Regions from separate parts of the Cellulosimicrobium sp. EB106-03-01-XG111 genome, predicted to be linked through region 1. Evidence: riboswitches for the same ligand, from Rfam matches in the RefSeq annotation. Region 1 holds a riboswitch; each other region holds the start of a gene.

Region 1 (7,668 bases):
CCCCCCCCCCCCCCCCCCCCCCCCCCCGCCGCATCGCGACGGTGGTCAGGGCGGTGCCCGACGCGACGAGCGCGTCCTCGAGCGTGAGCAGGTTCGCGGCCCCGCCGGTGCCCATGACGAGGCGGGACCCGATCGGGGTGCCGGCGACGACGAACGGGTCGTCGGCACCGGCCGGGCCGCTCGCGGTGGCGGGGGAGAGGTCGGTCGTGGTCATGGGTCCTCCTCAGCCGCCCTGGACGGCGGTGACGATCTCGATGCGATCCCCGGGGGCGACGACGGTCGTCGCCCAGGCGCCGCGCGGCACGACGGCGTCCCCGACGGCGACCGCGACGCCCTGCGGCGTGCCGTCGGCGACGTAGGCGGGGACGAGCGCGGCGACGAGCCGCTCCAGGTCGACGTCGCCGTCGAGCGGGTACGGCTCGCCGTTGACGAGCGCGGAGGATGCGGGTGCGGTCACGGGTCTCACCTCGGTGTCGTGGCGGTGCGGACGAAGCGGTCGGTGCGGGCGGTCGCGAGGGCGGTCGCGACGTCGTCCCCGGGGGCGGTCCCGCCCGGCTCGGTCGAGCCGGGCTCGGGGAGGCCGCCGAGCCCGAAGACGACGGCGTCGGCCGTGAGCGGGGCGAGCAGGATGCCGTTGCGGCCGTGGCCCGTCGCGAGGTGCAGCCCCGGGACGTCCGTGGGCCCGACGAGCGGGAGGTTGTCCGGGGTCGCCGGGCGGGCCCGCGGCGTCACCTCGACCAGCGCGGCCTCGTCGATCCCCGGCAGGAGGGCACGCGCGTCCCGCAGGAGCGCGAAGACGCCGCCGGCGGTGGCGCGGCGGTCGTCGGGGTTCTCCTCGGTGGTCGCCCCGACGACGACCTCCCGGTGCCCGGCGCGCGGCCCCTCCGGCTCGGCGTCGCGCGGCACGACGTACACCGGCCGGCCCTGTACGAGCCCGCGCACGACGTGCTCCAGCGCGAGGTCCGGGCCCGCGTCGAGCCGCAGCGTCTGTCCCTTCACCGGGCGGGTGGGCACGACGACGCCCGGCACGCCCACCAGCAGGGCGCCCGACTGCCAGCCCGCCGCGACGACGACCGCACCCGCGCGGTGGAGCCGGCCCGCGTCGTCGTGCACGCCGACGACGCGCCCGGCCGGGTCGAGCGCGAGCCGGGTCGCGGCCGCGCGGACGACGCGCGCCCCCGTGGCCGAGCCCGCGCCTGGGGCGTCGCGTCGGCCGAGCGCCGCGAGCAGCGCGGCGTGCGTCGCCCGCGGGTCGACCGCGTGGTCCGCGGGCGCCCACGCGGCCCCGGCGACGCGCGGCCCGAGGTAGGGCTCGCGGCGGCGCGCGTCGGCGACGGTGAGCTCCTGCGACGCGAGACCGTGCACCGCGTGCAGGGCGAGGACGCGACGGAGCAGCGCGAGGTCGTCCGCGTCGTAGGCGAGGGTGAGCGTCCCGGCGGTCCGTAGCCCGACGTCCGCCCCCGTCGCCGCGTGCAGGTCCGCGGCGAACGCGGGCCACGCCGCGGCGGCCGCGAGGTGGAGCCGCAGGGCGGCCTCCTCCCCGAAGTCGGCCTCGGTCACCGGTGCGAGCATCCCCGCGGCGGCGTGGGTCGCGCCCGCGCCCGGCGCCGGGTCGAGCACCGTGACGGTCATGCCCGCGCTCGCCGCACGCCACGCGACGGCGAGGCCGACGATCCCGCCCCCGACGACGACGACGTCGCGTGCCTCGCCGGGCACGGCGGAGCCACCCGCGGACGGGCGGACGGACAGGCTCATGTGCGCTCCCTTCGCTGGCATGACCCAGATCAGGTTCGACGGTCGGCGGCGACGCCCTCTCAGCCCCGTGCGGGGCTCCCGTGCTGTCGGCCACAGTACCTCCTGCGGCGGACGCGCCGGGGCTAGGCTCCCGCGGGTGAGCTCCGAGACCTCCACCACCCCGGCCGCCCTCGCCCCGTCGGCGGCGGACGCCGCACGCGCCCGGCTCGCCGACGCCCGCCTGTACCTCTGCACGGACGCGCGCGAGGAGCGCGGCGACCTCGAGGACTTCCTGCGGGCGGCGCTCGCGGGCGGGGTGGACGTCGTGCAGCTGCGCGACAAGACGCTCGACGTCGCGCGCGAGCTCGAGCTCCAGGAGGTCGTCGCGCGGGTCGCGACGGAGCACGGCGCGCTGTGGGCCGTGAACGACCGGGCGGACGTGGCGTCGGTCACGGGCACACCGGTCGTGCACATGGGTCAGCGCGACCTGCCGGTGCCGGCGGTCCGGGCGCTGCTGGGCGCGGGGCCCGTGCTCGGCCGGTCCACGCACTCGGCCGCGCAGGCGGCCGCGGCGGAGGCCGACCCGGCGGTGGACTACTTCTGCGTGGGCCCGTTGTGGGCGACCCCGACGAAGCCGGGACGGGCCGCCGTCGGCCTCGACCTGCTGCGGGACGTCGCGGCGACCCGGCCCGCGACGCCCTGGTTCGCGATCGGCGGCATCGACGCGGACCGGCTCGACGCGGTCCTCGACGCGGGCGCGACCCGGATCGTGGTGGTGCGCGCGATCACCGGGGCGAGCGACCCGGAGGCCGCCGCCCGCGCCCTGCGCGAGCGGGTCCTGGAGCGCGCCGTCGCGCGCGCCGACGCCTGAGACGCGGGACGAGCCTCGCCGCACGGCGACTATCCTGGACGGGTGACGTCACCCGCCACCGCTCCCGACACCCCCACCACCGCCGAGGTGGCCTCGACCCCGCGGCCCGTGCTCGTCGTCGACTTCGGCGCCCAGTACGCGCAGCTCATCGCGCGCCGCGTGCGCGAGGCCAACGTCTACTCCGAGATCGTGCCGCACACGTTCACGGTCGAGCAGATGCTCGCCAAGGACCCGGCCGCGATCATCCTCTCGGGCGGTCCCTCGTCCGTGTACGCGACGGGTGCCCCGTTCGTCGACCCGGCGCTGTTCGAGGCCGGCGTGCCCGTCATGGGCATCTGCTACGGCTTCCAGGCCATGGCGAAGGCGCTCGGCGGCGAGGTCGCCCAGACGGGCCTGCGCGAGTACGGCGGCACCGAGGTCGAGGTGTGCGCCGCGGGCGTGCTGCTCGACGGCACGCCGCAGAACCAGACCACGTGGATGAGCCACGGCGACGCCGTGCACCGCGCGCCCGAGGGCTTCGAGGTCCTCGCGACGTCGTCCGGCTCGCCGGTCGCCGCGTTCGAGGACCGCGAGCGTCGCCTCTACGGCGTGCAGTGGCACCCCGAGGTCAAGCACTCCGCGCACGGCCAGACCGTGCTGGAGCACTTCCTGTACGACGGCGCGGGCCTCGCCCCCGACTGGACGCCCGGCAACGTCATCGCGGACCAGGTCGCGGCGATCCGCGCCCAGGTGGGCGACGCGCGCGTCATCTGCGCGCTCTCGGGCGGCGTGGACTCCGCCGTCGCCGCGGCGCTCGTGCAGCGCGCGGTGGGCGACCAGCTCACGTGCGTGCACGTCGACCACGGGCTGATGCGCGCGGGCGAGGTCGAGCAGATCGAGCGCGACTTCGTCGCGGCGACGGGCGTCAACCTCGTGATCCGCGACGAGAAGGAGCGGTTCCTCACCGCGCTCGCCGGGCACAGCGACCCGGAGACGAAGCGCAAGATCATCGGCCGCGAGTTCATCCGCGTGTTCGAGGACGCGGCGCGCCAGATCGTCGAGGACGCGGGCGAGGACGGCGCCGAGGTGAAGTTCCTCGTGCAGGGCACCCTCTACCCGGACGTCGTCGAGTCCGGCGGTGGCGAGGGCGCGGCGAACATCAAGAGCCACCACAACGTCGGCGGCCTGCCCGACGACCTCCAGTTCTCGCTCGTCGAGCCGCTGCGCACGCTGTTCAAGGACGAGGTCCGCGCGGTCGGCCGCGAGCTCGGCGTGCCCGAGGAGATCGTCGCGCGGCAGCCGTTCCCGGGCCCGGGGCTGGGTATCCGCATCGTCGGCGAGGTCACGGCGGACCGCCTCGAGACGCTGCGCGCCGCCGACGCGATCGCGCGCGAGGAGCTCACGAAGGCCGGCCTCGACCAGGAGATCTGGCAGTGCCCGGTCGTGCTGCTCGCCGACGTCCGCTCGGTCGGCGTCCAGGGTGACGGCCGCACCTACGGCCACCCGATCGTGCTGCGCCCCGTCTCGTCCGAGGACGCGATGACGGCCGACTGGACGCGCCTGCCCTACGACGTGCTGTCCGTCATCTCGACGCGCATCACCAACGAGGTCTCCGAGGTCAACCGCGTCGTGCTCGATGTGACGAGCAAGCCCCCGGGCACCATCGAGTGGGAGTGACCCCCTAGCGGGACGGGCGGGCCCGACGATCCACGGTGATCGTCGCGGCCCGTTCGTATGCCCGCTCCACGTCGGCGAGCACGCGGGGCCAGCCGGCCGACGACGGCACGTCCCGGTTGTGGGCGATGATCCGGTCGAGCAGGCCGTCCTCGGTCGCGAGCCGCACGAGCGCGTCCGCGAGGCCGGGGTCGTCGTCCGCGACGAGCGCGTCGACGCCGTCGGCGAGGCGCTCCGCGACGCCCGACTGCGAGCGGGTGAGGACCGCCAGCCCGGCGGCCTGGCCCTCGAGCGCGGCGATGCCGAACGCCTCCTCGACGGCGGGCGCGGCGAACACGTCGGCGCGCGCGTAGAGCCGCTGGAGGCCCGTCGCGTCGAGGCGCCCCGGGAGCGACACGACCGACCCCAGCCCGTGCTCCGCGACGAAGCGCCGCGCGTCGGGCAGCTCGGGGCCGTCCCCGGCGAGCGTCACGTGGAGCGCCCCCTCGGGGAGGCGCGCGACGGCGTCGCGCACGACCTCCAGGAACGGCAGCACGCGCTTGCGCGGGGCGAACCGCGTCGCGGCCACGACGTGGACGGCCGCGCCCTCCATGCGGTCGGCACGCTCGGTGCGGGGGACGCGCCACGCGTCGAGGTCGAGGCCGTTGTGCAGCACCACGACCTCGCCCCGGTCGCCGACGATGCGGCGCAGGGGAGCGGCGGTCAGCTCGCTCACGGCCGACCACAGCACGGGCCAGCGGGACCAGCGGACCACGCGGTCGAGCCCGGCGAAGGCGCGCTCCGCGCCGCCCCACACGCTGTGCACGGTGAGGACCGCGGGCAGCCCGGCGCGCACGACCGTGCGCAGCGACGCCTGCGTGGAGGGCGTCAGCACGCCCATGTGCAGGTGCACGACGTCGGGCCGCTCGTCGCGCACGATCCGCGCCACGTGGTGCGGCGCGCGCGGGTGCACGGGGTAGCCGCCCGGGACGCGCGCGGCGAGCCGGTGCACCGTGACGTCGCCGTCCCGCTCGGTCGACACGCCGTGGGCGCCGGGGCGCGCGGGCGTCGTGCAGACGACCGCGACGTCGTGACCGGCGGCCGCCTGCTGCTGCGCGAGCCGCGCGACCTGGGTCTCGATGCCGCCGAGCAGCGGCAGGTAGCAGTCGGTCAGGTGGGTGATGCGCACGGACGGCATCCTCCCATCCCGAACTCGGCGGGCCGTGCGGTCGCCGCCGCGCCTGCCCTGACGTGCGCGCCCGCCCTGAGGTGCGCGTTCGCCGCGCGGTGGGCGTCTCCCGTCGCTACCGTGGGCCCCGTATGGGTGGTTCGACCGTCACGTGACCGGCCCGCACCCGCGGGCCGCCTCGCGCGGGCGGTTGCAGGTGGGTCCTGACGAAGGGGAGAACGCGCCATGTCGAGCACCGTCACCGTCACACCGACGAAGGGGGCACGGGGCATCGGCCTCGTGTCGATCATCGCGGGCATCATCCTTCTCCTCGCGGGCATCGGCACATGGATCGTCGTGTCGAACCAGCTCTCCGCCGAGGAGATCACCGTCTCGGACGACGCGTCGTTCCTCGCGGGGCGCCACGTCAACGGGCCGCTCACCGCGTACGCGCAGGCGGAGGTCATCAACAAGCACGCGCTCGAGGCGAGCGACGGCAAGACCTACGCCGAGCTCGACCAGGACGACCCGACGCGCCAGACCGTCATGACGGCCTCGTTCCTGCGCGCGTCGCTGTTCACCTCCGTCGTGGCGTTCGGGGTGTGCGCCCTCGTCATCGGGCTGGGCATCCTGTTCATCCTCGTCGGCATCGCGCTGCGGCGGCTCGCGGGCGGGCCGAGCGTCGCCGTCGAGACCCCGGGCGGCTACTCGTCGTCGGGCGACCTGTCGGACTCCGGCCGGCACGCCGCGCCTGCGCACGCGTCACCGGGGCACGTCGAGCCGTCGCCGACGGCGCCTCCCGTGCGTCCCGAGCCGACGTCCCCCGGCCGCCCGTCCGCGCTCTCGACCCCCGGCGCCGAGGCCCGCGCGGCCGCACCCGGCACGACCGCGACGCCCGTCGAGCCGACCGGTGCCGCCGGCACGGGCACGCCGAGCGCGCCGGGCTCCTCACCCGCGGCCTCGCCCGACACCCCGACGACGACCACCGGGCCGACCACGCCCGAGCACCGGGCCGACGGCCCGACGCGGCGGGGCGACGAGCCGACCCCCTGACCGTCCCGGCCGCCCGTCCGGGCGCCGAGGACCCGCTCCCACCGGGTCGCACCGGGGAGAGCGTGCGGGGCGGCGTCGCTCGGGCACACCGAGGGCCGTGGCACGACGTGCCACGGCCCTCGGCGTGCCCGGAGGTCCCGGTGCGGCTCAGCCCCGACGGCGTCGTGCGCCGGAGACGATCGACCCGACGACGAGCGTGACACCCGCCGCGGCGAGCACGACGATCGTCGCGAGCCCGAGGTCGACGCGGGCGCCGAGCGCGGCCGCCAGCACCACGACGGCGAAGGCGACGATGACGAAGCCCCACACGATCGTGGCGACGCGCGGGCCGCGCCGCGGGAGCGGGCCGGGGTCCGCGATCCCGCCGAGACCGGTCTGCCCCGCCGCGGACGACGGGCCGGCGCCCGACGTCGTCGGGGGCGCGCCGTGGGACGCCGCCCCGAGGGGCGGCGCACCGACGGGCGGTGTACCGGCAGACGGGGCGTCCCCGGACCGCTTGTCGACCGACGGTCCGTCGACCGACAGCGGGTCGACCGACGGCGCGGTGGGCAGCGGCGTGGTGGCCCCGACGTCGGCGAGCGGCGTCGCGGCCGGGAGCGGCGTCGTCGTGCGGCTGTCGGCCGCGGACGACACGGCCGGGAGCGGGACCGTCGGGCCCGCCGCGGACGCCGGGTGCTCCGTGCGGGCGGGCTCGAACAGCTCGTCCCCGAGCGGCCGCGTCTCGTCGTCGCGGCGGTTCTCGTCGTTCATCAGTCCTCCTCGATCGTGACCTGGCCGGCGCCGACCTCGACCTGCAGCACGAGCAGCGGGTCGTCGCCCGCCTGGACCTCGTCGTTGTCGAACGTCACCGGTTGCGTGCTGACCCCGCCGATCTCCTGGCGGTCGCCGTCGACGTGCCAGCGCGCGTTGCCCGCGAGCACCTGCACCTCGGCGCGGACAGGGACGCCGTCCGGCACGACGACCGTCGCGTCGCCCGCGCCGAGCCGGACGGGGACCTCGACGGGCGAGCCGGCGGTCGCGTCGGAGAGGTCCAGGTCGGACAGGTCGATGCGCGGGTCGCCGAACGACACGCCGAACCCCTGCTCGGCGACGTCGGGGTCGGTGATGCGGTGCGTGCCGTCGGTGACGGTCCGCACGGAGTCGTCGACGAACACGGTGAACGGGGTCGTGCGCCACGCCGAGGCGGGGAGCGCGACGACGAGCAGGACCA
Region 2 (7,668 bases), on a different contig from region 1:
CGGTGAACACGACGACGGTCACGTGCTCGGGCGCGAGGTCGGTCTCGGCGAGCAGGCGCACGAAGTCGAAGTCGGTCTGCGACGCCGACGGGTAGCCCACCTCGATCTCGGTGTACCCCATCGCGACGAGCAGCTCGAAGAAGCGGCGCTTGCGCCCCGGGTCCATGGGTTCCGCGAGCGCCTGGTTGCCGTCGCGCAGGTCGACGGGGACCCACAGCGGCGCCTCGGTGAGCCGGCGCGCAGGCCAGCGGCGGTCGGGCAGGTCGGGCACGTCGACGCGGGCGTGGACGTCGGCGTAGCGGGACGACGGCATGGGCGAGGGGCGCTGCCGGTTCCACGAGGGCGTGGTCGTGGCGGAGGGGCGGTCCGTGCGGGCAGAGGTGGCGGAGACGGTCATGGCGGTCCTTCGGCTGGAGCCCCGTGGTGGCCGGGGCGGGACGACCGGCGCACGACGGACCCCCACGGCGGGGGGCCGGTCCGGTCAGACCCCGCCGTGGCGCCGAAGGAGGAGCGCCGTCCAGGACATGCGGGGTACGCTAGCCCCGATCAAGTCCTCAGACAACCTGAGAGGTTTCCATGACCGCGCTGCAGCGGCGCCCCCTGGCCGACCAGGCGGCCGAGCTCCTGCTCGAGCGCGTGCGCTCCGGCGCCTGGCCCCTCGACCACCGGCTGCCCGGGGAGCAGGCGCTCGCCGCCGAGCTCGGCGTCGGCCGCTCGACCGTCCGGGAGGCGATCCGCCAGCTCGCGGGCCGCGGCGTCCTCGACAGCCGCCAGGGCTCGGGCGTGTACGTCGTCTCGACGGATACCACCGACGACTGGGACGAGGTGCTGCGCCGCGGCGAGATCGTCGACGTGCTCGAGGTGCGCGCCGCGCTGGAGGTGGAGGCCGCCGGGCTCGCCGCCGCGCGCCGCACCCCCGCGGACCTGCGCACCATGACGACGGCGCTCGCTCGCCGCGGGCAGGTCGCGGCGACGGCGTCGCCCGCCGAGTACGTGGACGCGGACCTCGCGTTCCACCGGGCGGTCGTCGACGCCGCGCACAACGCCGTGCTGGCCGAGCTCTTCACGACCTTCGTCCCTCGCCTGCGCCGCGCGATGGTCGCCATGGTCGATCTCGACCGGGCGGGCACGACGCACCGGCACGACCAGGACGCGCACGAGGCGATCCTCGACGCCGTGCGCGCCCGGGACGCCGGCCGCGCCTCCGCGGCGGCGCGCGAGCACCTCGCCGCCGTGCACGCGAAGGTCGCCGGGGACGGGCGACCCTGACCGCCGCACGACCCTAGGCTGGGGGCATGCACGCGATCGTGGCCCGCGCGGCGGGCGGCCCCGAGGTCCTCGAGCACACCGAGCTGCCCGACCCGTCGCCGGGTCCGGGGCAGCTCCTCGTCCGGTCCGCGGTGGCGGGCGTGAACTTCATCGACACGTACAAGCGCTCCGGCGTGTACGCGATGGAGTACCCGCACGTCGTCGGGAGCGAGGGGGCAGGGGTCGTCGCCGAGGTGGGCGAGGGGGTCGAGGGGTTCGCCGTCGGGGACCGCGTCGTGTGGACCGAGGCGCCGGGGTCGTACGCGGACCTCGTCGTCGTGGACGCCGAGCAGGCTCTCCTCGTGCCGGACGCCGTCTCGCTCGAGGACGCGACCGCCGTCGCGCTCCAGGGGCTCACCGCGCACTACCTGTGCACGTCGTCGTACCGCGTGCGTCCGGGCGACCGCGTCCTCGTGCACGCGGGCGCGGGCGGCGTCGGGCTGCTCCTGACCCAGATGCTCGTGGCGCGGGGGGCGCACGTGATCTCCACGGTCTCGACCCCCGAGAAGGCGGAGCTGTCCCGCGGCGCGGGCGCCGAGCACGCGATCCAGTACACGGCGTTCGCCGACCTCACGGCCGAGCTGCCGGAGGTCGTGCGCGGCCTCACGGGCGGCGAGGGCGTCGCGGCGGTGTACGACTCGGTCGGCAAGGACACGTTCGACGCGTCGCTCGCGTCGCTGCGCCGGCGCGGCACGCTCGTCCTCTACGGCGGCTCGTCCGGGCAGGTCCCCCCGTTCGACCCGCAGCGCCTCAACGCGGGCGGCTCGCTGTTCCTCACGCGGCCCAAGCTCGCCGACCACACGGCGACGCGCGCGGAGCTCGTTGAGCGCGCGACCGAGGTGCTCGGCGCGGTCGCGGGCGGCACGCTGCGCGTGCGCGTCGGCGCGACGTTCCCGCTCGCCGACGCCGCCGACGCCCACCGCGCGCTCGAGGGCCGCGCGACCACCGGCAAGGTGCTGCTCCTGCCCGCCGGGGCGGACGGCGCGGCCGGCACCACGGCCCGCACCACGACCGGCGCCTCGACCGGCACCTCGACCGGCACCGCGTGAGCTGGGACTGGGTGCCGCCGCGCCCGGGCGAGGAGGACGGCTCCGACGGCGGCCCCTCCCCCGCGCTGCGCCGCACCGCGACCGTGCTCGCCGTGCTGCTCACCGCGGTGTTCGTCGTCTACTACGTGACCGCGGCGGTGCGCCAGCAGGCCGACGCGTGCGTCGCCGACCGGCCCGCGGGCGTCGCGGTGCAGGACGTCGAGACACGGTGGCGCTGGGTCACGCCGGGCTACACGTGCGAGTACGCCACCACCGACCAGGACGTCGCCCGCGCCTGACGAGCCCGACCGTTCCCCACCACGACCGACGAGGACCGATGACCAACCTGCACGACCGCCCCCTGACCCTGCTCGGTGCCTACGCCCTCGCGGGCGTCCCCGACCCGGGCGGCTGGTACGCCGCCCTCGACGAGGACGGCCTCGACGGCCTCGAGCACCCCGTCGACCCGGACGACACGCACGCGCTCGCGACGACCGCAGCCGCGCTGCCGCCGCACTGGGTGCTGCTGCCGACGACGGTCGCCGCGACGGCCCGCCGCGCCGCGGCCGACCGCGCCTACGGCCTCGCGTCCGACGACGAGGAGGGCCGGCGCGCGGCGGTCGACGGCGTCGCGCGCGTCCTCGCGGCCGTGACCCGGCTCGCCGAGGCGGAGGGTCGGCGACGCGTCGTCGCGGTCGAGCTCCAGTCCGCGCCCGGTCCCGGCCGCGGGTCCGGCGCGGCGCTCGCGCGCAGCCTCACCGAGCTGGCCGCCGTCGCGCCCGCCGGGCTGCCGCTCGTGGTGGAGCACTGCGACGCGCCGCGACCGTGGGGCGTCGCGGAGAAGGGGTTCCTCGCGCTCGACGACGAGATCGCCGCCGTCGCGCGCGCCGCCCGGGACACCGGCCACCCGCTGCACGTGGGGCTCAACTGGGGCCGGTCCGCCATCGAGGGGCGCAGCGCCGCCACGCCCGTCGAGCACGCACGGGCGGCCGCCGCCGCGGGCCTCCTCGCGAGCGCGATGCTCTCGGGTGCCAGCGGGAGCCCGGGCCGGTGGGGCGCTCCGTGGGCGGACGCGCACGTGCCGCCCCACGGCCCGGACCCCGCGCTCCCCGGCCCGGACGAGACGATGCTGGGCCCGGCCGAGGTGCGCGAGTTCCTCGCCGCGGCTGGTCCCGTCCCGCTCGTCGGCGCCAAGGTGACCACGCGGCCCGCGGACGCCCCGCCCGCGCAGCGCCTCGCCGTCGCGCGCGCGACGCTCGCGGTGCTCCGCGACGCGCTGGCCGCCGTCGCCCCCGACACCGGTGCCGACCGCGCAGCGAGCCGCCCCGCCGGCTGAGCGCGTCCCGCGGGCCGCGCCCGTCCGGCTCGGCCCCGAGCCCGACCGGGCGCAGCTCGGGCCGACCTCGCGCAGCCTCAGCCCTCCGGCACGGGCGCCGAGCGGTGCAGGTGGTCGACGGGCCCGCGGCCGGTCCCCACCCGCAGCGCGGCGCCCGCGCGCAGCGCGCCCGTGAGCCACTCCTTCGCCTCGCGCGCGGCCTCCTCCCAGCTCGCGCGCTGCGGGCGCAGCGCCGCGAGCGCCGCCGAGAGCGAGCACCCGGTGCCGTGGGTGTGGGGCGTGTCGACGCGCGCGGCGTCGAACGTCGTGACCGTGGCCGCCCCCGGCACGCGACCCGACGTCGGCCCGGGCGCGGGGACGACGAGCGCGTCGGGCGACGTGCGCCCGGTGAGGTGCCCGCCCTTGAGCAGCACGACGGCCCCGCTCGCCGCCGCGTACGACGTCGCCTGGCGCAGGGCGTCGTCCCACGTCGTCGCGGGCTCCCGCCCGCCGAGGACGGCGAGCTCGGGCAGGTTCGGCGTGACGACGTCCGCGCGCGCCGCGAGGTCGCGCACTGCCTGCTCGGCGCCGGCGTCGAGGAGGCGGTGACCGGACGTGGCGACCATCACCGGGTCCAGGACGACCCACGGCCGCGGACCTCCCGCGGCGGCGCGCGCCGCGGCGAGGTCGTCGAGCCACTCCCCGACCGTGCGGGCGTTCGCCTCGTCCGCCACCATGCCGATCTTCACCGCGTCGACCTCGACGTCGTCGGACACGGCGTCGAGCTGCGCGCGCAGGAACGCCGACCCGGGGACGTGCACCGACCGCACGCCGTGGGTGTTCTGCGCGACGAGCGCCGTCGTGACGGCCATGCCGTAGGCGCCGTGCGCGCAGAACGCCTTGAGGTCGGCCTGGATCCCGGCGCCGCCGGTCGGGTCGGTCCCCGCGACGGACAGGACGCGGGGGCGGGACGGGGCCGGGTCGGGCCCGCGGCCCGGGTCGGGGCGACGGTCACGGTCCGCGCGGGCGGGGACCGGGTCGGAGGTGTGCCGGGGCAGGGCGAGCGTCATCGCGCGGACATCCCTTCGCTGGTACGAGCCAGATCAGGTTCGACGGGTCTCATCTCAGCCCCGGTGCGGGGCACCCCGTGTCGCGGGCCATGCTACGCGGCGACCCGCGCGCTTTTCACCCGCCCCGACGCGTGAGACGACGCGCGTGCGCGCGTCTTTCCGGGTATGACCCAGCACGTCGCCCCCGCGACCCGCCCCTTCCTGCCGGACGCACCCGTCCCGGTGCAGGTGCCCGCCTTCTGCACGACCTACGACCGGGACGGTCGGCGGGTCGTGCTCACGGGCGTCATCACGCACGACGCGGGCGGCCTCGTGGCCTTCGAGTACGAGCACCCCGAGCGGGGCCTGTGGCACGTGTGGGTCGACCGGGACACGTGCGCTCCCCGGTGACCGGTGCCCCGGACGCACGGACGCCGCCCGACCGGGGGGTCGGGCGGCGTCGGCCGTGCGGGGTGCGCGCGCTCAGCGGGCGGGGAGCTCTCCCGGCATCGGGTCGTCGGCGCCCCAGCGCGTGACGCGCAGCCGACGGCCGTCCGGCCCGGGCAGCGTGACGCCCGCCCGGGCAGCCTCCTGGGCGGCCGTGCGGAGCGACTCGGGCGAGTCGTGCGTCACGCGCACGAACGCCCCCGAGAACGCGTCGAGCTCGCCGCGGGCGATGGCGACGACCATCTCGACCGTGCGCTCGACGGGCGTCCACTCCGTGCGGCCCTCGTGCATGACCATGGACGCCGTCATGTCGGTCTGCACGACGCCCGGCGACACCTCGAAGGTCCGCAGCCCGAGCGCGTGCCCCGAGCGGTGCAGGTTCGCCCCGAGGCGCAGGAGCGCCGTCTTGCTCGCGTTGTACGCGCTCGCGCCGTCCATGTCGTGCGAGCCCGCGCCGCTGTTGAGGTCGACGACGCGGCCGCCGCCGCGCGCGAGCATCCCGGGGACGACCGCGCGGGCGAGCAGGAACGGCCCGCGCACGTTGGTCTCCAGGACGGCCCACCACTCGTCGGGGTCCGCCTCCCACAGCGGCACCTCGGCGTCGACCCGGCCCGCGTTGTTGACGAGCAGGTCCACGCTCCCGAGCGCGGCCTCGGCCTCGCGGACGGCCGCGGCCACCGCCGCCGCGTCGGTCACGTCCGCCGTGACGACGACGGCCCGGCCCGCGCCGTCGAGCCCACCGATCTCGTCGGCCACGCCCGCGAGCCGGCCCGCGTCGCGCGCGAGGAGCGCGACGTCGAGGCCGGCCGCGGCGAGCCCGACGGCGACCGCGCGGCCGATGCCGCGTGACGCCCCGGTGACGAGCGCGGTGCGGGCGGGCGCGACGTCCGGCGTCGCGCCCGGCCCCGGTGCGCCGCTCATGCGCGCAGCTCCGCCCCGACGCGCTCGCGCGCGGCGGCCACGGCGCCCTCCCGGACCCGCGCGACGTCGTCGGCGGTGAGGGTGCGGTCCGCTGCGCGCAGCCGCAGCGAGAACGCGAGCGACTTGCGCCCGGCGCCCACCTGCTCGCCCGTGAAGACGTCGAACAGCGCGACCTCCTCGGCGAGCTCGTCGGCGCCCTCGACGACCGCGGCGCGCAGCGCCTCGGCCGGCACGTCGGCGGCGACGACGAACGCGAGGTCCTCCTTCGCCGCCGGGAACCCGGAGACCGGGGTCGCCTGCACGGGCTCGTCCGACGCACCGGCGACGAGCGCCGTCAGGTCGAGCTCGAACGCCACGGAGCGGGCGGGCAGGCCGACGTTCTCCAGCACCTTGGGGTGCAGCTCGCCCGCGTGCCCGACGACCGTCCCGTCGGCGAGCTCGAGGCGCGCGCAGCGGCCGGGGTGGAACGGGGCCCGCGCGGTGTCCGCGACGACGCGCACGGCGTCGGGCCCCCGCAGACCGGCGCGGTCCGCGACCAGGCGTGCCGCGTCGAGCGCGTCCGTCCAGTCCGCCGGACGGCCGGGGCCCCACCAGCCCGCCCGCTCGCGACGACCGACCAGGACGCCCGCGACGTGGCGCGGCTGCGCGGGGAGCGCGGCCTCGATCGCGGCGAGGTCGTCGTCGGAGGGACGCACCCCGCCGGGCAGCGACGGAGCGGCCGGGGCGCCCGGGCGCGGGTGCGTCACGAGCCCGACCTCGAACACGGCGACGTCCCCGAGCCCGCGGCCCACGTTGCGGCGCGTGGTCTCCAGGAGCGTGCTCAGCACGTCCGTGCGCATCAGGGGACGGTCGTCGGCCAGCGGGTTGAGCAGGCGCAGCGCCCGGCGGCGCTCGTCGTCCGCGGGGACCCGCAGCGCGTCGAGCTCGCCCTCGCCGACGAACGGGTAGCTCAGCGTCTCGACGAACCCGTGCTCGGCGAGCGCCCGGGCGACCGACCGGCGCACCCGCTGCTCGCGCGTGAGCCCGCGCCCGCCGGGCGCCGCGGGGAGCACCGACGGGATCTCGTCGTACCCGACGAGGCGCGCGACCTCCTCGACCAGCTCGGCCGGCTCGGTGAGGTCGGGGCGCCACGACGGCGGGGTCACGACGACCACGCCCGTCGCGGCGGCGTCGTCCGCGTCGACCGTGCACCCGATCGCCCCGAGCGTCCCGACGACCTGCTCGAGCGTGTACGGCACGCCGACGAGGCGCTCGGCCTCGCCGACGGGCAGGCGGATCGGGGTGGGCGTGGTCACCCGGTCGAGGTCGCTGACGGCCGGGTCCGCGGCCCCGCCGCCCAGCTCGACGAGCAGGTCGACGACGCGCTGCGCCGCGACCGCGGGCAGGAGCGGGTCCACCCCGCGCTCGAACCGCTTCGCCGCCTCGCTCGACAGCTTGTGGCGGCGCGACGTGCGCGCGACCGTCACGGGGTCGAAGTGGGCGGCCTCGACGAGCACCGCCGTCGTCTCGGGACCGACCTCCGACGAGGCGCCGCCCATGACGCCCGCGAGCCCGAGCACGCGCGCGCCGCGCGCGCCGTCGGGGCTGTCGGTGATGAGCA
Region 3 (7,668 bases), on a different contig from region 1:
CGCCCGCCGCGACCGGCTCGAGCCCGGCGACGGCGCGCAGCAGGCTCGACTTGCCGCACCCGCTCGGCCCGAGCAGGGCGAGCACCTCGCCGGGCGCGACGTCGAGCGTGACGCCCGCGACCGCCGTCGTGCCGGGGTCCGTGCTCGCTCCCCCGGCGCCGCGCCCGCCGTACCGCACGACGACGTCGCGCACCGCGAGCCCGGCGGCCTCCCCGGGGCCGGGGCGCGACGGCTCCGGCGCGCCGGTGCACGCGGGGGCGGGGTCGGTCTGCACCATCAGAACTCTCCTCCGGGTCGGTCGCCGCGCAACCGCTCGGCGAGCAGCATCACGGTCGCGGTGAGCAGCGCGAGCACGACGCTCGCCGCGAGCGCCATGCCGTAGTTCTCGGCGCCCGGGCGGCCGATGAGCCGGAAGATCACGACCGGCAGGGTCGCGCTGTCCGGGCGGGCGAGGAACGACGTCGCACCGAACTCCCCGAGCGAGACGGCGAACGCGAACCCGACCGCCAGCCCGAGCGACCGGGCGGCGATCGGGCCGTCGACCGTGCGGAAGACGCGCCCGGGCGCGGCGCCGAGGGTCGCGGCGGCCTCGCGCAGCCGCGGGTCGATGGCGCGCAGCGTCGGCAGGACCGTGCGCACGACGAGCGGCGTCGCGACGACCGCCTGCGCGATCGGCACGAGGAGCCCCGACGTGCGGAGGTCGACGTCGAGGCCGAGCGGCCGGTCGAGCGTGACGAGGAAGCCGAAGCCGACCGTCACCGCGGAGACCCCGAGCGGCAGCATGAACACCGAGTCGAGCACCGAGATCGCGCGCCGACCCCCGCGCGAGCGCGGGCGCCGGGACACGACGAGCGCCACGAGTCCGCCGATCACGACGGCCAGCACGGTCGCGAGCGCGGCGGTGCGCAGCGAGTTGCCCGCCGCCTCCCACACGGTGACGGACAGGGCGTTGCGCCCGCCCGTGGTGCCGAGGTTCGCGTAGTTGTCGAGGCCCCAGCCGCCGCCCGGGACGCGGAACGAGCGCACCACGAGCGTGCCGAGCGGGAGCCCGACGAGCACGACGACCACGGCCGCGGTGAGCGCGGCAGGCGCGAGGTCGCCCGTCGGACGGCCGTCGCGCCGCAGGCGCAGGGGGTGCGCGGACGACGCCGAGGACGACAGGTTCAGGGCCCGCTCGCGCCGGGCCCGCGTGCGGTTCGCGACCGTGAGCGCCGCCGCGACGACCACGAGCTGCACGACCGACAGCACCGCGGCGGTGCGCAGGTCGAGGAACTGGGTCGTCTGGATCCAGATCTCCGTCTCGATGGTCCCGTAGCGGATGCCGCCGAGCACGAGCACGACGCCGAACGCCGTCGCGCAGAAGAGGAAGACGATCGACGCGGCGCTCGTGATCGCGGGCGTCAGCGCCGGGAGCGTGACGGTGCGGAACGCGCGCCACGGCGTCGCGCCGAGGGCGCGCGCGGCCTGCTCGGCGCGCGGGTCGAGGTGCTCCCAGAGCCCGCCGACCGTGCGCACCACCACGGAGTAGTTGAAGAACACGAGCGCGACGACGATCGCCGCGAACGTCTCGTCGAGCCGCAGGAACCCGAGCGGGCCGCCCTGCACGAGCAGGGACCGGAACGCGACGCCGACGACGACGGTCGGCAGCACGAACGGGACCGTGACGAGCGCGCGCACGACCCGCCGTCCGGGGAACCGGCACCGGTACAGCACGTACGCGCCGGGCACGCCGAGCAGCAGCGACAGCGCCGTGCCGAGCACGGCCTGCCAGAGCGTGAGGCCGACGATCCGCCACGTGCGGGGCTCGGAGAAGACCTCCGCGAACCCCGAGAGGTCGAGGCCGCCGTCGTCCCCGACGAACCCGCGCGCCACGAGCGTGACGACCGGCCAGGCGAAGAACACCCCGAGGAACGCGAGCGGCACCGCCGCCGCCAGACCCCACAGCACCCCGCGCCCGACACCGCCCCGCCGGACCCCCCGACCCCTCACCACGGCTCTCCCTCGCGCGACCACGGCTCTCCCCCGCGAGGTAGAGCCGTGGTCGCTCGTGGACCGGGGGTCAGTCGACGACCGTCGCCGTCCATGCCTTGATCCACTCGTCGCGGTGCGCCGAGACGTCGGCGGGCGCGACCTCGAAGGGCTCGTCGGCGAGCGGCGCGAACTCGGCCCAGCCGTCGGGCAGCGCGACGGAGTCGTCGGCCGGGTACATGTACATCTGGTCGGCGACGTCGGCCTGGAACGTCTCGCTCACGAGGAAGTCGAGGAGCTGCTGCGCGCCCTCGGGGTTCTTCGCGTTCGCGAGCACGCCCGCGTACTCGACCTGGCGGAAGCACGTGTCGAGCAGCGCGCCCGTGGTCGACGCGGAGCCGTCCTCGGTGAGCGTGAACGCGGGCGACGTCGAGTACGACAGCACGAGCGGGCGCGGGCCTGCGCCCTCCGAGCCGGAGAAGTCCACGTAGTACGCGTCGGACCAGCCGTCGACGACCTTCACGCCGTTGGCGCGCAGGTCCGCCCAGTAGTCCTCCCAGCCGTCCTCGCCGAACGCCCCGACGGTCGCGAGGAGGAACGCGAGGCCCGGCGACGACGTCGCGGGGTTGGTCACGACGAGGAGGTCCCGGTACTCCGGCTTCGCCAGGTCCTCGAGCGTCACGGGCTCGGGGATGCCCGCGTCGGCGAACCACGCGTGGTCCACGTTGACGCACACGTCCCCGAGGTCGACGGCGGTGAGCTCGCCGCCGTCGCCGACCGCGTACGACGCCGCGGACTCCGAGACGCCCGCGGGCGTGTACGGCTCGAGGACGCCCTCGTCGACGGCGCGCGACGCGAAGGTGTTGTCGATCCCGAACACGACGTCGCCGAGCGGCGAGTCCTTCGTGAGGATCAGCTGGTTCACCAGCGCGCCGCCGTCGCCGGGCGCGACCTGCTCGACCGTGAGCCCGCTCTCCTCCTCGAACGCGGCGAGCACGTCGTCGCTCACCGCGAAGGAGTCGTGGGTCACCAGGGTGACGGTGCCCCCGCTGCCCGACGACGCGTCGTCGCCCCCGGCGCCGTCGCCACCCGAGCAGGCCGCGAGGGCGAGGAGCGCGAGCGTCGCGCCCACGCCGGTCGCGAGGGCCCGGCCGCGGCGGGCGACGGTGGTCGTGTGCTGCATGTGTCCTCCCTGGACGTTCAGGAGGGGTCCACCGGCCCGACGAGCCGCGCGCCGGGTGGGCGCGACGGACCGCGCGAGCAGGTGATCGAGATTCCCGACTTCCTCCACCGGTGCTAACCGGATCAGGTTCGAGGGTCTGCGGTGGTCCGCACTCTCAGCTCCTCCAGGAGCTCCCCTGTCGTTCACCGCGAGCCTACACCGGCCCCTCACCCGGAGAGTCCCCTGAGAGAACCCTGAGCACCGGAGACCGCGGACCAGGGACGGTTCGGGGCCCGTCCCCGATGCCGCGGGCACGCGCGCCGCGGGAGGGTCGGTACGGCCGCCGGGAGCCCCGGCGGCCACCACAGGACGACGCCGCCCGGCGAGCCACGACGCTCCCGCGCAGCGGCACGACGAGAGGACGGACGAGGACGTGACGACGACAGGCGCGGCACGGCGGAGCACCCCGCACGAGGGCCCGCCCGCTGAGGGCGCTGAGGGCGCTGCGCGACCCGCGATCGCGACCGCGCGCGGGCTGGTGAAGACGTACGGGCGCGGCGAGGCCGCGGTGCGTGCGCTCGACGGCGTGGACGTGGACGTCGAGAAGGGTCGGCTGACGGCGATCATGGGCCCGTCCGGGTCCGGGAAGTCCACGCTCCTGCACTGCCTCGCGGGGCTCGACTCCCCCACGGCTGGGACCGTCGTCGTCGACGGCGAGACCGTCTCCGCGATGAGCGAGCGCCGGCTGACGCGCCTGCGGCGCACGCGCCTGGGGTTCGTCTTCCAGTCGTTCAACCTCGTGCCGACGCTCACGGCGGAGGAGAACATCGTGCTGCCGCTCGCGATCGCCCGGCGCCCCGTCGACCGGGAGTGGTTCGACCGCGTGGTCGACGCCGTGGGCCTGCGCCCCCGGCTGGGGCACCGGCCCGCCGAGCTGTCGGGCGGGCAGCAGCAGCGGGTCGCGTGCGCGCGGGCGCTGGTGTCGCGGCCCGCGATCGTGCTCGCGGACGAGCCGACGGGGAACCTCGACTCGCGCGCCGCCGCGGAGGTCCTGGGCTTCCTGCGCGCGTCCGTGGACGACCTCGGCCAGTCCGTCGCGATGGTCACGCACGACCCGACCGCGGCGTCGTACGCCCACCGGGTGCTCTTCCTCGCGGACGGCCGCCTCGTGACCGAGCTCCACGACCCCACGCCCCAGGCGGTCCTCGACACGCTGGGCTCCCTCACGCCCGCCGCGCCGGCCCCGGCGCACGCCGCCCCGGCAGCGACGACGGCGGCTGCCCGATGATGGGCCGGATCGCGCTGCGCGGCGTGCGCGCGCACGGCGCGCAGCTCGTCCTCTCGGTCCTCGCCGTGACGATCGGCGTCGCGTTCGTGACCGGCACGTTCGCGCTGCGCGCGATGCTCGCGACCACGTTCGACGGCATCGTCGCCTCGTCGGTCCAGGCGGACGCATACGTGCGCGGCGCGTCGTCGGCCGGGGACGCGCTGATGTCGGCGTCGGCCCAGGTCGGCGGTGCGCGCAGCCTCGTCCCGGCGGACCTGGCGCGCGACCTCGGCGCGCGCGACGACGTCGCGCTCGCTCTCCCCGAGGTGAGCGGTCCCGCCGTGCTCGTGGGCGCGGACGGGACCGCGGTCCTCAGCAGCCAGGCGCCGAGCATCGCCGTCGCCTACGATCCCCGCGACCCGGGCCCCCAGGTGGTGGACGGCCGCGCGCCGCGCGACGGCGGCGAGGTCGCGCTCGAGTCGGCGACGCTCGCGGCGTCGGGCCTCGCGGTGGGCGGCACGACCGACGTCGTGCTCGGCGACGCCGTGCGGCCCGTGCGCGTGGTCGGCGAGGTCTCGCTGTCCGCGCCGATGGCGGGCGCGACGATCGTCCTGCTCGACGCGGGGACGGCCGCCACGACGTACGCGCCCGACGGCCTCGTCCCGTCGGTCGCCCTGTACGCGGCCGACGGCGTCTCCCCCGAGGCGCTGCGCGACGCCGTCGCGACCGCGCTCCCCGCGGGCGCCGAGGCGCTGACGGGCGCCGAGCTGCGGGACGAGACGAGCGACGCGATCGCCGACCAGCTCGGGTTCGTGTCGACGTTCCTGCTGGTCTTCGCCGCGCTCGCGCTGTTCGTCGGCACGTTCATCATCACCACCACGTTCTCCATGCACGTCCGACGCCGCACGCGCGAGCTCGCGCTCCTGCGCGCGGTGGGCGCGTCGCCCGGGCAGGTGTTCGGCTCCGTGGTGGGGCAGGCGGCGGTCGTCGGCGCCGTGGGCGCGCTGCTCGGCGTCGGGGCCGGGTTCGGCCTCGCGGAGCTCGCCCGGACCGGCCTGGGCGCGGTCGGGATGGAGCTGTCCGGCTCGCTGCCCGTCACGACCACGGGGGTCGTCGTCCCGCTCGTGGTCGGCATCGTGGTCTCGGTGCTCGCCGCGGCGCTGCCCGCGCGGCACGCCGCGCTCGTGCGCCCGGTGGAGGCGATGCGCGCCGACGTCGTCCGGCCCGCCGGGACCGGGCGGGTGCGTGCCGCCGTCGGGACCCTCGCGCTGCTCGCGGGCGTGGGGCTCGTCGTCGCGTCGACCGTCGTCGGCGGCGGCGGCGCGGCCCTCCTCGGGTTCGGCGCGGCCGGCGTCGTCGCGGGCGTGCTCCTCCTCGCCCCGCTCGCGGTCGGCCCGGTGCTGACCGTCCTCGCCGCGCCGTTCGTCGCGCTGGTCCGCCCGCTGGGCGGCCTCGCGCGCGGCAACGTCACGCGCCAGCCACGGCGGACCGCGGCGACCGCGGGCGCGCTCGTCGTCGGGATGGCGCTCGTCTCGACGACGTCCGTCCTCGCGCTGTCGGCGCGGGCCTCCGTGCAGGACATCGTCGACCAGGAGACGGCGGCCGACCTCGTCGTCCGCTCGGCCACGCCGTACCTCCCCGACGGGGTCGCGGGCGACGTCCGCGACGTGTCCGGCGTCGCCGCGGTCGACGTCACGACGTACGGGCAGGTCGTCGTCGACGGGGACCCGCAGCTCGTCGTCGGCTTCCCCGCCGAGGGCTTCGGCCGCTCCGTGCGCACGACCGCGACCGAGGGCGACCTCGCCGCGTACGCGCAGGGCGAGGCCGCGGTCATGGCGGACGCGCTCGACGAGCACGGCTGGGCGCTGGGCGACGTCCTCACGCTCGCCGACCCGGCACGGCCCGACCTCCCGGCCCAGGAGGTCCGCATCGGCGCGGTGGTCGACTCGCACGCGTTCTCCGTCGACCTGCTCCTGCCGCCCGACGTGGCGGCCTCCGTCGGCGCGACGACGACGGAGATGCTCTTCCTCGACACCGAGCCCGGCGCGGACCTCCGGGCAGTGCGGTCCGCGGTGACCGACGCCGTCGCGCCGTACGTCGTCGCGTCGGTGCTCGACGCCGACGAGTTCGCCGGGGAGGTCGCGGGACAGGTCGAGTCGGTCCTCGCGATCGTCTACGCGCTGCTCGGGCTCTCCGTGCTCGTCGCCGTGCTCGGCATCGTCAACACGCTCGCCCTGTCCGTCGCGGAGCGGACGCGCGAGATCGGTCTGCTGCGCGCCGTCGGGCTCGGGCGGGCCCAGCTCGCGGCGACGATCGTCATCGAGTCCGCGCTCGTCGCCGTGTTCGGCACGGCGGTCGGGCTCGTGGTCGGGACCGGGCTCGCCGCCGCGCTCCCGTCGGTGCTCGCGGACGAGGGCTTCACGACCCTCGCCGTGCCGTGGGCCCAGCTCGGCGCGATGCTCGTGCTCGCGGGCGTCGTGGGCGTCGTCGCCGCGGTGTGGCCCGCGGTGCGCGCCGCACGCCTCCCCGTCCTGGACGCGGTGAGCCACGACTGAGCCGGGCGAGCGCGCCGGGCGACGCGTGGGCGGCGACTTCGCACTACGGTGGTCGTGCGAGCACGCCCGGCGCCGCCCGGCGCCCCGACCGACGGAGGACCCCTCGTGGCCGACACGAACGAGAACGAGCAGACCCTGGCCCTCAAGGTCGGGACCGTCGCCCTGACCTTCGCCGCGGGCTGGGCCGCGCAGAAGCTCGTGACGTTCGTCTGGGCCAAGGTCACCGGGCACGACGCCCCGAAGGACCTCGACGACGAGGAGGTCGGCGTCGTCCAGGCCGTGACCTTCGCGGCCGTCGCCGCGGGCGTCGGCGTCCTCGCCCGCCGCTTCGCGGGCAAGGAGGCGAAGCGCGTCGTCGCCCGCCTCGCCTCGCGCGCCTGACGTCCGGCCCGGCCTCTCCGCGCGAGGGAGGTCGGACCGCCCGGTAGCCTGGCGCGCGTGACCGCCCCGCCGGCGAGCCCGACGCCCCCTCAGGACCCGATGCTGCGCGCCGGCCTGCGCGTCCTCGCCGACGCCGGTCGGCTCCTGGCCCGGCACTGGCCCGCGCTCGTCGCGGTCGCCGTCCTCGCGCAGGTGCTGCACGAGCTCGCCCTGCGGGCCGCGCTCGCCGTCGCGCCGTCGTCGGGCGTGCTGGGCCTCCTGGTGCTGTGCTTCTCGCCGCTCGCGACGGTCGTCGGGATCGTCGTCATGCTGCACGTGCTGCGCCGGGAGCCGCG
Region 4 (7,668 bases), on a different contig from region 1:
GACCGGCGCGGTCACCGTGAACGTCTCGGCGAACGCGCCCCTGCTGCCCCCGGTCGCGCGCGACGACACCGTGCCCGTGGAGGACATCCTGGGCAAGACCGAGGTCACCGTCCCCGTCCTGGACAACGACGAGGACCCCGACGGCGCCGCGAGCGAGCTCACCGTGACCACCGACGCGACCACCGCGAGCGTCACCCCCGACGGCGAGCTCACCGTCACCCTCACCGAGGGCCGCCAGGTCATCACCTACACCGCGATCGACATCGACGGCCTGACCGCCAAGGCCTTCGTCAAGGTCCCCGGCCTCACCGACCAGGCCCCGACCCTCCGTCCCGGCATCACGCCCCTGGAGGTCGTGAGCGGCGAGCCGCTGCCCATCGACATCACGGACTACGTCCTGGTCGTCGAGGGCAAGACGCCCCGGCTCACCACGGAGGACAAGGTCACCGCGCTCGAGGGCACGCGCGAGGTCCTCTCGACCACGGAGATCACCTACACGTCAGCGGCGGACTACGTGGGTCCCGCCGCCGTGACCTTCGAGGTCACCGACGGCTCCGGCCCCGACGACCCCGACGGCCACACCGCGCTGCTCACGCTGCCGATCAGCGTCGTGCCGCCGGAGAACCTGCCGCCGGAGCTGTCGACCCCGACGCTCGACGTCGCGGCGGGCGAGGAGGCCTCGATCGACCTCGCGCGCTTCGCGACCGACCCCGACGGCGACCCCCTGACGTTCAAGGCCACCGGCCAGGCCCAGGGCGTGACCGTGACCATCGAGGGCACCTCCACCCTGCGGGCCCAGGCGACCCCGGACGTGCCCAAGGGCTCGGTCGTGCAGGTCCCGATCACCGTCACCGACGGCGAGCACCCCCCGGTCGAGGGCACCGCGACCCTGACCGTCGTGGCCTCGACCCGGCCCCTGGCCCGCGCCAACCCCGACACCGTCGACGACGCCCACCAGGGCAAGGCGACCACCGTGCCCGTGCTGGCCAACGACTCCAACCCCTTCCCCGACACACCGCTGGAGATCGTCGGCGCGAGCGTCGAGACGGGCAGCGGCGACGTGTCGTACAGCGGCGGCGACGTCGTCGTGACGCCCGCCGACTCGTTCGTGGGCGTCATGGTGGTCGTCTACCGGATCCAGGACGCGACGAAGGACCCCGACCGCATGGTCGAGGGCCGCGTGCAGCTCAAGGTCCTGGGCAAGCCCGAGGCGCCCGCGACCCCGCAGGTCGTGGAGGTCCGCTCCAAGACGGTCGTGCTCACCTGGGACCCGCCGAACAACAACGGCGCCGACATCACCGGCTACACCGTGCGCTCCCAGAACGGCTACACCAAGGAGTGCGGCACCACCACCTGCACCCTGGACGGCCTGACCAACAACGTCGAGTACACCTTCACGGTCTACGCGACCAACGCCGTCGGCGACGGACCCGCCTCCCCGGCCTCCGCCGTCGCCCGACCGGACGAGAAGCCCGACCCGCCCGCCGCACCCACCCTCGAGTTCGGCGACAAGTCGCTCACGGTCACCTGGACCAACAAGACGTACACCGACCGCTCGCCGATCGAGACGGTCGACCTCGAGATCTCCCCCGCGCCGAAGGGCGGCGCCGTTCAGGTCACGGCGCTCTCGGGCACCCAGTACGTGTGGAACGGGCTCGAGAACGGCACCGCGTACAGCGTCCGCGTCCGGGCGAACAACCTCGCCCCCGACCCCTCGGACTGGGGCGAGTACTCGGCCGAGGAGATCCCGGCGGGCCTGCCGGACGTCCCGGAGACGCCGAGCGCGGTCCGCGCCGCGGACTCGCCGCTCAACGGCGGCTCGATCGACGTGTCGTGGAAGCCTCCGTTCGAGAACGGCGACGCGATCAGCGGGTACACCCTGCAGCGCTACAAGAACGGGGCCCGCGACGGCGCCGCGCTCAGCCTCACGGGGACGAGCCACAAGGCGACGGGTCTCGACAACGAGTCGTCGTACACGTTCACGGTGACGGCCGCGAACAAGGCGGGCCGGACGGCGGAGAGCGCGGCGTCCGCTGCGGTGGTCCCCTACGGGCGCCCCGAGGCTCCGCCCCGGCCGAACGTGCAGAACGTGGGCGGCGGCGGGCAGGACAGCGGCATCCCGCGCGTGTCCTGGGGCGCCGCCGACGCGAACGGCAGCCCCATCACGGGGTACACCGTCACCGCGTCGCCCGGGGGCGCGAAGAAGGACGTCACCGGCACGTCCGTCGACTTCACCGGCCTCCCCGCCGGGAACTACACGTTCACCGTCACCGCGACGAACAAGGGCGGCACGTCCACGTCGAGCCCGGCGTCCGGGTCCATCAGCGCGTACGGCAAGCCCAGCGAACCGGGCGTGTCCGTGTCCCGACTGAGCGCGACCTCGGGTCGCTTCTCGATCTCCGCGCCCTCGTCGAACGGCGGCAACGGCGTCTCGCGCTACAACTGGCAGATCGAGGGCGGGTCCAGCGGCTCGGGGCAGACGGTCGACGTCGGGAGCGACTACGACCAGACGTTCCGCCTCCGGGCGCAGGCGTGCAACGCCGCCGGCTGCGGGGCGTGGAGCGGCTGGGCGACGCACCGCACCGACCCGCGCCCGGTCCCGCCGACCATCTGGGTGACGCGTGGGCCGGGGAAGGCCACCGGCTCGTGGGGCGACTGCCAGAACACCAGCGTCTGCACGGTCTTCCGCGTCAACGCGAACGCGACGTTCCCCTCCGGCACCTACACCTTCGCGTGCTACTACGACGGGAACCGCATCGGCAGCTTCACGTGGACCGAGCACCTCAGCGCGGGCGGCTACGTCGACCTCGGGTGCATCCTGGGCAACCCGTACGGGACCCAGCGCACGGCCAAGGCCTACGTGACGATCAGCCCTGCACCGAGCGGCATCGTGGTCGAGCACCGGGACTGGCCCATCAGATAGCCCGGCGACGGCCGATCTGCCGTCGGCGAATGAGCCGACGGCAGATCGGCCTCCTCACGGGACCCGGCACGGCGCAGGGTGGTCGCATGACCACGCACCTGACCGGCCGACCCGCCGTCGGCGACCACCACCCGACCTCGCGCGCGGAGGCCGCCGCCCCGGCGGCCTCGTCGTTCGACGACCAGCTCACGACGCGTCTCCTCCACCAGCGCATCGTCGTCCTCGGCACGGCCGTGGACGACGCCGTCGCGAACCGCCTGTGCGCCCAGCTCCTCCTGCTCTCGGCGGAGGACCCGCGCGCGGACGTCGCGCTCTACGTCAACTCCCCCGGCGGCTCGGTGAGCGCCGGGCTCGCCATCTACGACACGATGCGGCTCATCCCCAACGACGTGTCGACCGTGGCGATGGGCTTCGCCGCGAGCATGGGCCAGTTCCTCCTGTGCGCGGGGACGCCGGGCAAGCGGTTCGCGCTGCCGCACGCGCGGATCATGATGCACCAGCCGTCGGCCGGGATCGGGGGCACCGCCGTCGACATCGCGATCCAGGCGGAGAACCTCGTGTACACCAAGGGGCTCATGCACCGGCTGCTCGCGGAGAGCACCGGGCAGTCCGTCGAGACCATCGCCGACGACTCCGACCGCGACCGCTGGTTCACCGCGCAGCAGGCGCTCGAGTACGGCATGGTCGACCGGATCGTCGAGAGCGTCGACGACGTCCGCCCCGCCCGCGCGGCCCGGAAGGTGGGGCTGTGATGGCGAGCTACACGATCCCGACCGTGGTCGAGCGCACGTCGCTGGGCGAGCGCGCGTTCGACGTCTTCTCCCGCCTGCTGTCGGAGCGCATCGTCGTCCTCGGCACGGAGATCGACGACGGCGTCGCGAACGTCGTCATGGCGCAGCTCCTGCACCTGGAGTCGGACGCCCCGGACCAGGAGATCGGGCTGTACATCAACTCCCCGGGCGGTTCGGCGACGGCGCTCATGGCGATCTACGACACGATGCAGTTCGTCCGGTGCGACGTCTCGACCATCTGCATGGGCCAGGCGGCCTCGGCCGCGGCCGTCCTGCTCGCGGCAGGGACGCCGGGCAAGCGGTTCGTGCTGGAGCACTCGCGCGTCCTGCTGCACCAGCCGTCGGGCGGCGGGGAGGGCACGATCTCGGACCTGTCGATCCAGGCCGAGGAGATCCTCCGGATCCGGTCCGAGACGGAGGAGGTGCTGGCGCGGCACACGGGCCAGACCGTCGAGCGCCTGCGTGCCGACACGGACCGCGACCTCGTGCTCACCGCGCGCCAGGCCGTGGAGTACGGCGTCGCGGACGCCGTCGTCACCTCGCGCAAGCTCGCCGCGGCGGCGTGACGCCCGCCCGCGGAGGCGACCCCGTGCGTCGTCAGCCGCGTCGCCGGAACCACGACCGGCGGCGCGGCTCGGGAGCCGTCTCCACGGGCGGCGGCTCGGGCGCGGCCGGTTCCGGCGCCGCGGGCTCGGGCTCGGGCACGGGCACGGGCACGGCCGGATCGTCCGCCGGCGGCTCCGAGACGGTGGGCCCGGGCGCCGTCGGTGCCGAGACCGCAGGGTCTGTCGCGGCGGGATCCGGCACCACGGGCTCCGCCGCTGCGGCCTCGGGCGCGGTGGGCCGTCGGGACGACGCGGAGATGCCCGCGATCCGGCCACGCCCGTCGAACCGCACGGTCACGGTGCCGTCGGGCACGTCGAGCACGACGGCGCCGGTCCCGTCCTCGACGGACGGCAGGCCGCGCGCGCTCGCGTAGGACGCGACGGCGCGCCGGTGATCGACGACCGTGACGGACAGCAGCCCCTCGCTCAGCGTGCGCACGACGCGCGGCACGGTCGGCGCGGGCAGGGCGAGGTCGGCGTCGTCCAGGAGGAACCACGCGCGCGTGCCGCCGCCGACGGGCGCGCTGTAGTGGGTGAACGACCCGGTCACGGCCTTGGCCGCGAGCGCGAGCCGGTGGGCGAGGTCCTCGGCGAGGGGGAGCTCCGGCTCGGCGGCCTCGCGCAGCCCGGTCCGCCGCGCGCTCTCGGCGGCGGTGAGCACGCGGTCGGGGAAGCCGTTGACGTTCTGCCACGCCCACATCCACGTGCCCGGACCGGGCGCGGCCGTACCGAGGAACTGGAGGCGGCACGTCGCGGTCCCGCCGTCGGGCGCGGTGAAGGTGAAGACGCCCGTGGTCATGTCGGCGGCCCAGGCGTCGTCGCCATGGAGGTCCGACAGGTGGAGCTGGTGCTCGTGGGAGAGGAACGCGGCGTCGTCGACGAGGTCCTGGAGGGCCGGGGCGTCCTGGGCTGCCGTGCCGTGCGCGGTCTGCGGCTCCGTCATGGACCGACGGTAGCGGCGCGCACGGTGCCCGGCCTCCGCACGACACGCGGTGCGGTGCGGTGGGACCCCGCTCAGGCCGCGAGGAGCAGGACGTCGCCGGCGCGCGCGGTCGGACGGCCCAGGGTCTCGGCGACGGGGAGGTCGCGCACGGGCTCGCCCACCGGCGCGACGTGCCGCGGCGCGGAGAGGGCACCCCGCTCCCGCGCGGAGGACAGCACGCGGACGGGTGCGAGCGGCCGCAGCTCCTCGCCCGTGCGGGCGACGAGGTCGACGAGCCGCAGGCCGAGGGCGCCGCAGACGGCGGCGAGGACCTCGGACGACGCCTCCTTGCGCCCGCGCTCCACCTCGGACAGGTAGGCGGTGGAGACGCGCGCGGCGACCGCGACGTCGACGAGCGTGCGCCCCTGCGCGAGCCGCGCCCGCCGCAGGATCCCACCGATGACGTGGCGCAGGAGGGGTTCCGCCCGCCCGCCCGCCCGGGAGCGGGGGCGCGGCGTCACCACGTCCGGCACCGCGTCCCGCACCCCGTCCGGCACCGCGCTCGTCGCGTCCATGCGATCACGCTACCCGCGGCCCACCCGGGTGCCGAGGCACCCGGGTGGGGATCTGCTGCTGGCGTAAGGCCGGGCGCACGGCGCGGCGGCCGGCCGCGCGCCCGGCCGGGCGGGTCACCAGCGCTCGAGCGACCAGGCCATCTGCCAGAAGCGGATCTCGTGGCGGCAGCTCAGCTCGAACGCGCGCTCCATGCGCGCGCGCTCCGCCTCGCCCGCGTCCGCGGCGAGCGCGTCGAGGCGCGCGCGCAGGTCCGTGAGGACGTCCTCGGTGCGCTCGGCCGCGTAGAACTGCCACCAGCCCGCGAGCGGGTGGTCGTCGGCGAGGGCGCCGGGCGTCGTCTCGCGCTCGCCGAGCCAGAAGCGCCGCGCGGACCAGATGTAGGTCCACGGGCACGGCAGCAGCGCGGCGAGCAGCACGCCGAGCGAGTCGCGGCCGGCCGCCGTCATGTGGTCGACGTAGGCCTGCGCGCTCGGCGCGAGGCGGTGCGTCTGCGCCTCCTCGTACGTCAGGCCGAGGAAGTCGCACATGGCGTGGTGCGCGTGCGACTCGTCGTCGAGGAGGAAGCCGGCCTTGTCGTGGAAGTAGGCCGCCCACGACCGGTCGGGCGCGAGGGCCATGCCGAGGCCGTAGCAGCGCAGGTAGGCCGTGAGGTACTGGTGGTCCTGGCCCACGTAGTGGCGCACCGCGGCGGGCTCGACGGAGCCGTCGCGCAGCCCGGCCAGGAAGGGGTGGTCGTAGAACGTCTCGAAGAGGTCCGCGTACCGGCGGGCGAGGTCGGCGGTGAAGCCGGTCTCCTCCTGCCGGACGAGCGCGGTCGGGTCGTCCGCGAGGACAGGGTTCAGGGTGATGGCAGCAGGCGTCGTCATGCCCACGTTCCTCCGCTCGTGCTAGCGAGATCAGGTTCGACGGGTCCGGGCGGCCGTACCGCTCGTCTCAGTCCCTCGGCCCGGGCCGTGGCCCGGGCGGGACGCCCCGCGTGGTTCGCGCCGACCCTAGCAAGGACGGCGCCGGTGCGGGAGCCCTCGCCGCGGTGTGGGAATATAGTTGTAGCGACAACAAGTTGGAGGAGACATGACCACGAGCACCCCGGGCGCGCCGACCGACCGCCTCCTGTCCCCGTCCACGAGCATGGACGCCGTCACGCTGCGCGTGGGCGACCTCGAGCTCATGACCTCGTACTACACGGGGGCGTTCGCGCTCGCCCCGCTCGAGGAGCGGTCGCGCGGCGCCGAGGTGCACCGCGTGCTGGGCCGCGGGCGCACGCCCATGCTGCGCCTCGTCCACACCCCCGGGCTCCCGCCCGTCGACCCGCGCCAGGCCGGCCTCTTCCACACGGCCTTCCTGTTCGACGACGGCCCGAGCCTCGCCGCGACCGTCTACCGCGCCGCGCAGGACCGCCGCGGCACGTTCGTCGGGTCGAGCGACCACCTCGTCAGCGAGGCGTTCTACTTCACCGACCCCGAGGGCAACGGCGTCGAGCTCTACACCGACCGCCCCCGCGAGACGTGGGTGCGCGAGCACGGCCAGATCCTCATGACGACGACGTTCCTCGACCCGAACGACTACCTGCGCACGCACCTCGACCAGGAGACGTTCGACGCCGGGCCCTCGCTCGCGGGCCGCGTCGGCCACGTGCACCTCCAGGTCGGCGACGTCGCGACCGCCCACGCCTTCTACGTCGACGCCGTCGGCTTCGAGGCGACGCTCACCGGGTACAGCGGGGCGCTCTTCGCGTCCGCCGGCGGGTACCACCACCACGTCGCGATGAACGTGTGGAACAGCGCGGGTGCCGGGCCCCGCGCCGCGAGCCTCGGGCTCGGCGACGTCGCCGTCACGGTGCCGGGCCGCGAG

Evidence for each region. A riboswitch is a leader RNA that binds a small molecule or an ion and turns the genes downstream of it on or off. The one in region 1 is predicted to bind thiamine pyrophosphate.
Region 2: it holds a riboswitch for thiamine pyrophosphate, as region 1 does, so the genes downstream of both, thiD (bifunctional hydroxymethylpyrimidine kinase/phosphomethylpyrimidine kinase) here and thiO (glycine oxidase ThiO) in region 1, are expected to answer to the same signal.
Region 3: it holds a riboswitch for thiamine pyrophosphate, as region 1 does, so the genes downstream of both, AC3WT4_RS01750 (thiamine ABC transporter substrate-binding protein) here and thiO (glycine oxidase ThiO) in region 1, are expected to answer to the same signal.
Region 4: it holds a riboswitch for thiamine pyrophosphate, as region 1 does, so the genes downstream of both, AC3WT4_RS11685 (TenA family protein) here and thiO (glycine oxidase ThiO) in region 1, are expected to answer to the same signal.

What each region holds. Positions count from the first base shown of each region.
Region 1 is NZ_JBYTEQ010000007.1:204,504-212,171, forward strand. It holds partial or broken gene AC3WT4_RS09170 (thiazole synthase) at 1-115, opposite strand, end outside; gene thiS (sulfur carrier protein ThiS) at 224-457, opposite strand; gene thiO (glycine oxidase ThiO) at 463-1,755, opposite strand; TPP riboswitch at 1,745-1,847, opposite strand; gene thiE (thiamine phosphate synthase) at 1,892-2,605, shown strand; gene guaA (glutamine-hydrolyzing GMP synthase) at 2,648-4,261, shown strand; gene AC3WT4_RS09195 (glycosyltransferase family 4 protein) at 4,266-5,426, opposite strand; gene AC3WT4_RS09200 (hypothetical protein) at 5,652-6,458, shown strand; gene AC3WT4_RS09205 (hypothetical protein) at 6,606-7,208, opposite strand; gene AC3WT4_RS09210 (PspC domain-containing protein) at 7,208-7,668, opposite strand, start outside.
Region 2 is NZ_JBYTEQ010000009.1:175,486-183,153, reverse strand. It holds gene AC3WT4_RS10400 (2-isopropylmalate synthase) at 1-397, opposite strand, end outside; gene AC3WT4_RS10395 (FadR/GntR family transcriptional regulator) at 577-1,269, shown strand; gene AC3WT4_RS10390 (quinone oxidoreductase family protein) at 1,296-2,357, shown strand; gene AC3WT4_RS10385 (hypothetical protein) at 2,354-2,635, shown strand; gene AC3WT4_RS10380 (DUF4862 family protein) at 2,674-3,672, shown strand; gene thiD (bifunctional hydroxymethylpyrimidine kinase/phosphomethylpyrimidine kinase) at 3,750-4,721, opposite strand; TPP riboswitch at 4,715-4,809, opposite strand; gene AC3WT4_RS10370 (hypothetical protein) at 4,887-5,111, shown strand; gene AC3WT4_RS10365 (SDR family oxidoreductase) at 5,184-6,068, opposite strand; gene pheT (phenylalanine--tRNA ligase subunit beta) at 6,065-7,668, opposite strand, start outside.
Region 3 is NZ_JBYTEQ010000001.1:392,754-400,421, reverse strand. It holds gene AC3WT4_RS01760 (ABC transporter ATP-binding protein) at 1-277, opposite strand, end outside; gene AC3WT4_RS01755 (ABC transporter permease) at 277-1,947, opposite strand; gene AC3WT4_RS01750 (thiamine ABC transporter substrate-binding protein) at 2,060-3,151, opposite strand; TPP riboswitch at 3,234-3,338, opposite strand; gene AC3WT4_RS01745 (ABC transporter ATP-binding protein) at 3,648-4,418, shown strand; gene AC3WT4_RS01740 (ABC transporter permease) at 4,415-6,952, shown strand; gene AC3WT4_RS01735 (DUF4235 domain-containing protein) at 7,058-7,333, shown strand; gene AC3WT4_RS01730 (hypothetical protein) at 7,391-7,668, shown strand, end outside.
Region 4 is NZ_JBYTEQ010000013.1:36,285-43,952, forward strand. It holds gene AC3WT4_RS11660 (Ig-like domain-containing protein) at 1-2,923, shown strand, start outside; gene AC3WT4_RS11665 (ClpP family protease) at 3,010-3,675, shown strand; gene AC3WT4_RS11670 (ATP-dependent Clp protease proteolytic subunit) at 3,675-4,280, shown strand; gene AC3WT4_RS11675 (DUF6882 domain-containing protein) at 4,312-5,262, opposite strand; gene AC3WT4_RS11680 (helix-turn-helix domain-containing protein) at 5,334-5,816, opposite strand; gene AC3WT4_RS11685 (TenA family protein) at 5,931-6,683, opposite strand; TPP riboswitch at 6,674-6,802, opposite strand; gene AC3WT4_RS11690 (VOC family protein) at 6,889-7,668, shown strand, end outside.